DNA from 4 places in the Mesorhizobium sp. M7A.F.Ca.US.014.04.1.1 genome. Region 3 is predicted to be linked to each of the others. Evidence: predicted binding sites of a transcription regulator. Region 3 holds the regulator's gene; each other region holds the start of a gene.
The links. Region 3 encodes PhoB, which activates phosphate uptake and scavenging genes when phosphate is short. Its sites were predicted from a motif close to TGTCATNNANCTGTCAT; they were not measured.

Region 1: the regulator PhoB is predicted to act here: its motif matches at 839-855, upstream of EOA22_RS18915 (LTA synthase family protein).
Region 2: the regulator PhoB is predicted to act here: its motif matches at 766-782, upstream of EOA22_RS12535 (acetoacetate decarboxylase).
Region 4: the regulator PhoB is predicted to act here: its motif matches at 1,242-1,258, upstream of ppk2 (polyphosphate kinase 2).

The regions. Positions count from the first base shown of each region.
Region 1 covers NZ_RZRW01000280.1:1,268-3,469, reverse strand. Annotated here, with positions in the region: gene EOA22_RS18915 (LTA synthase family protein) at 1-800, opposite strand, end outside; gene fabD (ACP S-malonyltransferase) at 1,078-2,019, shown strand; gene fabG (3-oxoacyl-[acyl-carrier-protein] reductase) at 2,079-2,202, shown strand, end outside.
Region 2 covers NZ_RZRW01000146.1:4,365-6,566, forward strand. Annotated here, with positions in the region: gene EOA22_RS12530 (3-hydroxybutyrate dehydrogenase) at 1-690, opposite strand, end outside; gene EOA22_RS12535 (acetoacetate decarboxylase) at 914-1,660, shown strand; gene EOA22_RS12540 (patatin-like phospholipase family protein) at 1,708-2,202, shown strand, end outside.
Region 3 covers NZ_RZRW01000021.1:15,488-17,689, reverse strand. Annotated here, with positions in the region: gene pstB (phosphate ABC transporter ATP-binding protein PstB) at 1-49, shown strand, start outside; gene phoU (phosphate signaling complex protein PhoU) at 76-783, shown strand; gene phoB (phosphate regulon transcriptional regulator PhoB) at 800-1,489, shown strand; gene EOA22_RS02885 (ROK family protein) at 1,506-2,202, opposite strand, start outside.
Region 4 covers NZ_RZRW01000058.1:8,105-10,306, reverse strand. Annotated here, with positions in the region: gene EOA22_RS06330 (aldo/keto reductase) at 46-1,089, opposite strand; gene ppk2 (polyphosphate kinase 2) at 1,368-2,202, shown strand, end outside.

The sequences.
Region 1 (2,202 bases), on a different contig from region 3:
GCCGGCACCGAGGCGGTCACATCGGGCCTGGCGATCGCCGCGATCGCCTTGTCGGAATAGCCCGGCGGCGCAGAGACATGCGCCATCGGCACATTGAGCGCAAAGGCCAGCGCAAAACCGTTGGAGGCATAGTTTTCCTTCTGGTCCCACATGATCGGGATGATCTGCAACCGGTCCCTGGTCCAGGAGAAGGTGGCATAGTCCATGATCGAAACGAAGAAGGCGAGCAGCGGCACTGCCAGCGTCAGCCGCGCAAGGCGTCCCTTGCGGCTGAGTGCGGGAACCTTGCGGCGCCACATCCGCCAGCCATAGACGAGCAGCGACAGGCCGGCGACGATGCCGACGACCATGGCGAGCGCGGTCATCGGCCGGTCGCGCACCAAAAGCGGCAACAGCGCGAAGATCTGGCGGGCATAGAGGAAATCGGTCGGATAGAGCGGATCGCCGAGATAATGCGACTTCTGGTGGCCGACGAAGGCAAGCGATAGCGTCAGCGGCGCGACGATCATCAGGCTCTGATGGCTGCGGCCCAGCACCGCATCGAGGCCGATCAGGATCAGCGCGAACACGACGATGGTGGTCCAGCCCGGCTTGAGCGGCTGCAGGAAGAAGGAGACCGTGCCGGCAAAGTCGCCGCGCACGATCAGTTCGATGGCAAACACCAGGACGGCGGCGATCGCCAGGCTGATCAGCCCATAGCGCACGACCGGCCATCTCCTGCCCGGCAGATAGCCGGTGGAGGGGTCGTCTTCCAGGAACTGTGGCGCGGCCTTGCCGGCGCGTTTGTAACTCTTTGCCACTTTAACTTCCCCACCCAGCGACAAGCACGTCACTCGATTGTCATGGAATTGTCACGCAAAGCTAGCGCCTGTGGCCAAAATAAGAAGAGCCAGCAAACGAATCGTGAGCGGTTTTCATCAGGAGTGATCGCCAAAAAGCCTTTCGGAACAGGCACTCGGCGGATGAAGCTGCGGTCGAGCAGGGTCGAACCGGGCTTGACTTGGCGGCCTGCCTTGCGTCACAGGCAAGAAAAACTCGTCTATCAGGCAAGCAAAACCAGCCCTTGGGAGCCCGCGCATGGCCGTTGCATTCACCTTTCCTGGACAAGGCAGCCAGGCAGTCGGCATGGGCAAGGATCTCGCCGAGGCCTTTCCCGAGGCGCGCAGAATTTTCCAGGAAGTCGACGACGCGCTCGGCGAAAACCTGTCGAAGCTGATCTGGGAAGGGCCGGAAGAGACGTTGATGCTGACCGCCAACGCGCAGCCGGCGCTGATGGCGGTGTCGCTGGCCGCGATCCGGGCGCTGGAATCGCGCGGCTTCTCGCTGAAAGGCAAGGTCGCCTATGTCGCCGGTCATTCGCTGGGCGAATATTCGGCGCTCGCGGCCGCTGGCTTCGTTTCGGTTGCCGATGCCGCCAGGCTGCTGCGCATCCGCGGCAATGCCATGCAGGCGGCGGTGCCGGCCGGCGAGGGCGCCATGGCGGCGATCATCGGATTGGAACAGGCCGATGTCGAAGCCGCTTGCGCGGAAGCCGCCAAAGGCTCCGTCTGCCAGATCGCCAACGACAATGGCGGCGGCCAACTGGTCATTTCCGGCGCCAGGGCCGCGGTCGAACTGGCGGCGAAACTGTGCACTGAGAAAGGCGCCAAGCGCGCACTGATGCTGCAGGTGTCCGCGCCCTTCCATTCGGCGCTGATGGCGCCGGCCGCGAACGTTATGCGCGACGCACTCGCCGGTGTGACAAAGAATGCGCCGGTCGTTCCCGTCCTCTCCAATGTCACGGTCAGCCCGACCAGCGATCCGGACGAGATCGCCCGCCGCCTGGTCGAGCAGATAACCGGCCGCGTACGCTGGCGCGAGACCGTGGAGTGGTTCGGCGCAAATGGCGTCACCACGCTTTACGAGATTGGCGCCGGCAAGGTGCTTTCGGGATTGGCGCGGCGCATCAACCGCGACATCGCCACTGCGTCGGTCGGCTCGGCGGCTGAGGTCGAGGCAACGCTAGCAGCGCTTGCATAAAGCCCTATTTGATCCCATTCCCTGCAAAGGGGTGTTCTCTTCTCAATCAGGAGACAAAAATGTTCGAATTGACTGGCCGCAAGGCGCTCGTCACCGGCGCATCGGGAGGCATCGGCGAGGCGATCGCCCGGATGCTGCATGCGCAAGGCGCGATCGTCGGCCTGCATGGCACCCGCGTCGAGA
Region 2 (2,202 bases), on a different contig from region 3:
GACGGTGACGAATTCCTTGGTCGGCTGGGCGGCGAGCAGCACATCGTGCTTGACCTGTTCCTCGGTCATGCCGCGCGCCTTCATCGTGTCGGGAATCTGCCTTTCGACCAGCGGCGTCCAGACATAGCCCGGCGCGATCGCATTGACGGTGACGCCGTCGAGCGCTGCTTCGAGCGCTACCGTCTTGGTGAGGCCCGCAATGCCGTGCTTGGCCGACACATAGGCCGACTTGAACGGCGAGGCGACCAGCGCATGCGCCGAGGCGGTGTTGATGATACGGCCCCATTTGCGCGTCTTCATGCCCGGCAGTGCCGCCTTGATGGCGTAGAACGCGGCGAGCAAATTGATGCGGATGATGGCTTCCCACTTGTCATCGGGAAACTCCTCGATCGGCGCGACATGCTGGATGCCGGCATTGTTGACCAGGATATCGAGACTGCCGAAGGCAGCCTCGGCCTCATGCACCATGGCGCTGACCGCCGCGCCATCCATCATGTTGGCACCGGAGTAGCGGCACTTGACGCCGAAATCCTTCTCGATGCCGGCGCGCTCGTGCTCGATGGCAGCCGCATCGCCAAGGCCGTTGATGGTGACATTGGCGCCTTCCACGGCAAAGGCGCGGGCGATGGCCAAGCCGATGCCGCTGGTCGAGCCGGTGACGAGGGCGTTCTTCGAAGACAGGAAACCCATGATGATCTCGCAAGAGGTGGGAGGGAACGAACGGGGCCGCCTTTGTGCGCCGCACCATGACAGTGCCATAGCCATATGTCGGTGCGATTACAGGGTTGAGACGGCCGTCGACAGGCCCCTTGGGCGGCTGTCAGGCGGCTGACACGGCACTGTCATGGTGCCGTGCAACATAATCCGGAGCGCATTCGCGCAGTCATTCCTGAACCAAAATGGGGCTACAGCCTTGCAGATCGCCGATGTCGTGAAGCGCGCCTATGCGATGCCGCTGACCAACCCCTCCTTTCCGCCCGGGCCGTACCGTTTCTTCAACCGCGAATACGTCATCATCACCTACCGCACGACGCGCGAGGCGCTAGAGGCTGTCGTGCCGGAGCCGCTGGAGATCGACGAGCCGCTGGTCAAATACGAATTCATCCGCATGCCTGACTCGACCGGTTTCGGCGACTACACCGAGACCGGCCAGGTCATCCCGGTGCGCTACAAGGGCCAGCACGGCGCCTACGTCCATTCGATGTATCTCGACGACGACGCGCCGATCGCCGGCGGCCGCGAACTGTGGGGCTTTCCCAAGAAGCTTGCCAATCCCAAGATCGTGCATGAAGGCGAGGTCATCGTCGGCACGCTGCACTATGGCAGCGTTCTGTGCGCCACCGGCACGATGGGCTACAAGCACAAGAAAGCCGATCACGGCTCTGTCCTCGCTTCGCTGGCCGCGCCCAATTTCCTGATCAAGATCGTCCCGCATGTCGACGGCACGCCGCGCATCTGCGAACTGGTCCGCTACCACCTCACCGACATCACGCTGAAGGAAGCCTGGACAGCGCCCGCCGCACTCGATTTGCGGCCGCACGTCATGGCCGACGTGGCGCGGCTGCCGGTGCTCGACATCGTATCCGCCGTCCACTTCACCGCCGACCTGACGCTTGGGCTGGGCGAAGTGGTTCACGATTATCTCGCCGACCGCACCTGAGCTGCACAAGCCTTTCAGAGCCCAAACAGAAGTCGGAGACCAAAGCCGTGCTCGAACGCAATCGCAACAAGGAGGCCACCGCCACCATCGCGGAGATCTCGGCGCAGTATGACCGCGTCGCGCTGGTGTTTCAGGGAGGCGGCGCGCTCGGCGCCTACCAGGCTGGGGTGTACCAGGCATTGGCAGAGGCCGGCTGCGAGCCGAGCTGGCTTTCCGGCGTGTCGATCGGCGCCATCAATGCGGCGATCATCGCCGGCAATGAATCGAGCCGCCGGCTGCAGCGCCTCGAGCAATTCTGGCAGACGATTTCGGGTCGCAAGATCTGGGCCTATACGCCGGAAGGCGACATCTACCGTGATATCCGCAATCGCACCAGTTCGTGGATGACCATGGTCATGGGGCAGCCGGGCTTCTTCAAGCCGCGCAATCCTAACCCCTGGATGGAGCAGCCCGGCGCCGAGGGCGCCACCAGCTTCTACGACACGGCCGAGCTGAAGGAGACGCTGCAAAGCCTGATCGACTTCGACATCCTCAACGACGGC
Region 3 (2,202 bases):
CCCCGACGACAAACGCACCCAGGACTACATCACCGGCCGGTTCGGCTGATCTCTGGCATATGAGGGACGAAGATCATGGGTGAACATACCGTTGCATCTTTCGATGAGGATCTGGAGCAGATCAGCCAGCTGATCCGCGACATGGGCGATCTCGCCCGCTCGATGGTCGGTGGCTCGACCAGGGCTTTGCTCAATTCGGACAATGCGCTGGCGCAGCGGGTGGTTTCCGACGACGCCATCATGGATGCACGCCAGCGCGAGCTGGACGATCGTGCCATCACGCTGATCGCCAAGCGCCAGCCAATGGCCAACGATCTGCGTGCGGTGGTCGGTTCGATCCGCATGGCCGGCGACCTCGAGCGCATCGGCGACCTTGCCAAGAACATCGCCAAGCGCGTCGGCACTGTCGGGCTGAGCGTCACGCCGCACGACCTTTCGCATTCGATCGACGCAATGGCGCAGCTGGTGCTGATCCAGGTGCAGGGGGTCGTCGACGAGTATGCCGCCGCTGACGCGGCAGCGCTTGCCACGCTCAGAAACAATGATGAACGCATCGACGTCAAATACACATCGGTGTTCCGCGAACTTCTGACCTACATGATGGAAGATCCGCGCAACATCACGGCGTGCACGCACCTGTTGTTTTGCGCCAAGAACCTCGAGCGGATCGGCGACCACGTGACCAACATCGCCGAAAATGCCTATTATGTTTTGACCGGCACGCAGTTGCCAGCCAACCGTCCGAAGCAGGACGAGACGGCAATGTCCGCGCCAGCGGCATGACAGGGGTGACCAGCCGATGATCGCGCCACGCATCATGGTGGTGGAGGATGAGGAGCCGCTAGGCGTGCTGCTCCGCTACAATCTCGAATCCGAAGGTTACCAGGTCGAGGTGGTGACGCGCGGCGACGAGGCCGAAATCCGGCTGCAGGAGAACGTTCCAGACCTTCTGGTGCTCGACTGGATGGTGCCTGCGGTTTCCGGTATCGAACTCTGCCGCCGGCTAAGGATGCGTCCCGAGACCGAGCGGCTGCCGATCATCATGCTGACCGCGCGAGGCGAGGAAAGCGACCGCGTGCGCGGCCTCTCGACCGGTGCCGACGACTATCTGGTCAAGCCTTTCTCGACGCCGGAGTTCATGGCCAGGGTCAAGGCGCTGCTGCGCCGGGCCAAGCCGGAAGTGCTGTCCAGCGTGCTCAAGGTCGGCGATATCGTGCTCGATCGCGAATCGCACCGTGTCTATCGCAAGAAGAGCGAAATCCGGCTCGGGCCGACGGAATTCCGCCTGCTTGAATTCATGATGCGCCATCCAGGCCGCGTGTTCTCGCGCAGCCAACTGCTCGACAATGTCTGGGGCGAGACGATCTACATCGACGAACGCACGGTCGATGTGCATGTCGGCCGGCTGCGCAAGGCGGTCAACAACGGCCGTATGCCCGATGTCATCCGCACCATCCGTGGGGCGGGTTACGCCATTCGCGAGGACTGAACTCCCTCGTTTGAACTCACGCCACGTTCTTGCCGCCGAGACCGGATCTCGCCTGCACGCCCGGCGCAAAAATCTCCTGATCGACGAAGATTAGCGCCCGCATGGCGCAGCCTTCGCGGATCAGCGGCAGTTCGTTCGGCTCGGTGTCGAAGGAAATCGACTTGGAATGCTGGCCGCCGGCGGTCTGGGCAATCGCTTGCCGCAATGCCGGCTCGATCAGGTCGAAGGCGGCGGCGCTGACGCCGACCATGGCGACCGGCGCCGGATCGATCAGCGCGAACAGGCTGCCGAGGCCGTAGCCGAGCGCTTCGCCGGCCTTGCGATAGGCTTCCCGTTCGGGTCCGTCCCTTTCGCGGGCGGCGGCAGCCAGGGCGCGCATGTCGGCATCGCTGACATCGGCGACGGGTTCTGCATCCTCGCCCATCTGCCGCGCGTTGCGCCAGATGGCATAATTGCCGGCATAGGCTTCGACGCAGCCGCGCCGTCCGCAGCGACACAGCGCCCCGTTCGGCCGATGAATCATGTGGCCGAATTCGCCGCCCGAGGAATGGGTGCCGGTGAACAATTCGCCCTTCAGCACCAGCCCCATGCCGATGCCGTGCGACAAAAGGATAGCGATGAAATCGTCGCGGTAACGATCGGGGTCGCGCCAGCGCAGCGCCACCGCCATCATGTTGCAATCGTTCTCCATAATGGCTGGGATGCCGAACTCG
Region 4 (2,202 bases), on a different contig from region 3:
TGCCCATCATTGCGGCGGCGATACCTATCGCCATCGATTTGCCGATCAGATGCCGCTTCGGTCAATCACCAGATCGGCGGCACCAAAGCGGTCCTTTGCCGTCAGCTGCTGGTGCCAGTAGGGATAGAGCAAGGGCGGCCGGCTGACCGCGTCGAGGCGCGCGCGCTCCTCGTCGGAAAGCACCAGGCTTGCCGCCGCGATGTTGTCCAGGAACTGCGTTTCCGTCCTGCCGCCGATCACCAGGGAACTGATGGACGGCCGGCCAAGCAGCCAGGCCAGCGCCCCCTGCGCTGCCGACACGCCGCGCTGCGCGCCGATCTCCACAAGCACATCGACGATCCGCCACAGCCGGTCCTCGTCGCGGATCGGTGGTTCCGACCAGCCCGCGAGTTGGCGGGCGGTGGGGCTGTCACGGCGGTATTTGCCGGACAGCAATCCGCCGGCAAGCGGGCTCCAGACCAGAACGCCCAGCCCCTGGTCGACGGAAATCGGCAGCAGTTCGTACTCCGCTTCGCGCGCTTCCAGCGTGTAGTGGATCTGCTGCGTGATGAAGCGCGGCTGATGACGGCTGTCGCTGATGCCGAGCGCCTTCATCACCTGCCAGCCGGAATAGTTGGAGCAGCCGACATAGCGGATCTTGCCCTGGGCAACCAGCGTGTCGAGCGCGCCGATGGTTTCCTCCAGCGGCGTCACGCCATCCCATTCGTGCAGGAAATAGATGTCGATGACGTCGGTCTTGAGCCGCTTCAGGCTCTTCTCGCATTCCCGAATCAGGTGATGGCGCGACAGGCCTTCGTCGTTTGGACCTTTGCCGATCCGCATCCGTGCCTTGGAGGCGATCAGCACGTCGCCCTTGCGCTTGCCGCCGAGCGCTTCGCCGATGATTTCTTCGGAAATGCCGTTCGAATAGACATTGGCGGTGTCGATGACATTGATGCCGGCGTCGATACAGAGATCGATCATCCGGCGCGCTTCGTCGAGATCGGTCTTGCCGACCGCCGAAAAAGCACCGGCGCCACCGAACGTCATGGTCCCCATGGTCAGTGTCGATACTTTCAGGCCGGAACGGCCGAGGGTGCGGTATTCCATGTCGTCCTCGCGATTGCATTGGGAAAGGGCTGGGGAGGGCCGCCCGAAAGTGGCCGCTATTTGTAGGACAATTTGGGCGACGTGTCTCCATGCCAGCGCGGCGGATCGATCATGCCTGGCTGGACCGACAGCGGTGGTGACCATGCTCGCGCTGCAATAAAACCGTCATTGCAGGCCTATATGGAAGTCGGCTCAGGTGTTGCCGTTCCCGGGCTGTAGGCCGGGAGTTTGGGGCGCCGGACGTGGATCGACAGAGCTTGCAAGTGGAGCAGCCGATAATGACCGAGCTAAAACAGAATTCTCCGGCCAGGGATTGGCTTGAAGCCGAGCTCGCCGACACGCTTGACGAAGACTATGAGCTCGAAATGTCGGAGCCGGCGCTGTCGATGGAGATCGCCAAGATCTACAAGAACTCGCATCCGCCTTCGATCGATCGCATGCAGTATTTTCGCGACCTGATCACCCTGCAGTCCGAATTGATCAAGCTGCAGTCCTGGGTCGCCCACCACAAGAAGAAGCTGGTGGTGATCTTCGAGGGACGCGATTCGGCCGGCAAGGGCGGTGTCATCAAGCGCATCACCCAGCGCCTCAACCCGCGCATCTGCCGTGTCGTCGCACTGCCGGCGCCGACGGAGCGCGAAAAGTCGCAATGGTATTTCCAGCGCTATGTCCCGCATCTGCCGGCCGGCGGCGAGATCGTGCTGTTCGACCGCTCATGGTACAACCGCTCGGGCGTCGAGCGGGTGATGGGCTTTGCCCAGCCCGATCAGGTCGAAGAATTCTTCCACGACGTGCCGGAATTCGAGCGCATGCTGGTCCGCTCGGGCATCACCGTGGTCAAATACTGGTTCTCGATCACCGACGAGGAACAGCAGATGCGCTTCCTGATGCGCATCCACGATCCGATGAAACAGTGGAAACTGTCGCCGATGGACCTGCAGTCGCGCGTGCGCTGGGAGCAGTACACCAAGGCCAAGGAAGAGACCTTCGCCCGCACCAACATCCCGGAAGCGCCCTGGTTCATCGTCGAGGGCAACGACAAGAAACGCGCGCGGCTGAACTGCATCGACCATCTGCTCAAGCAGCTGCCTTACGAGGAAGTGCCGCACGAGG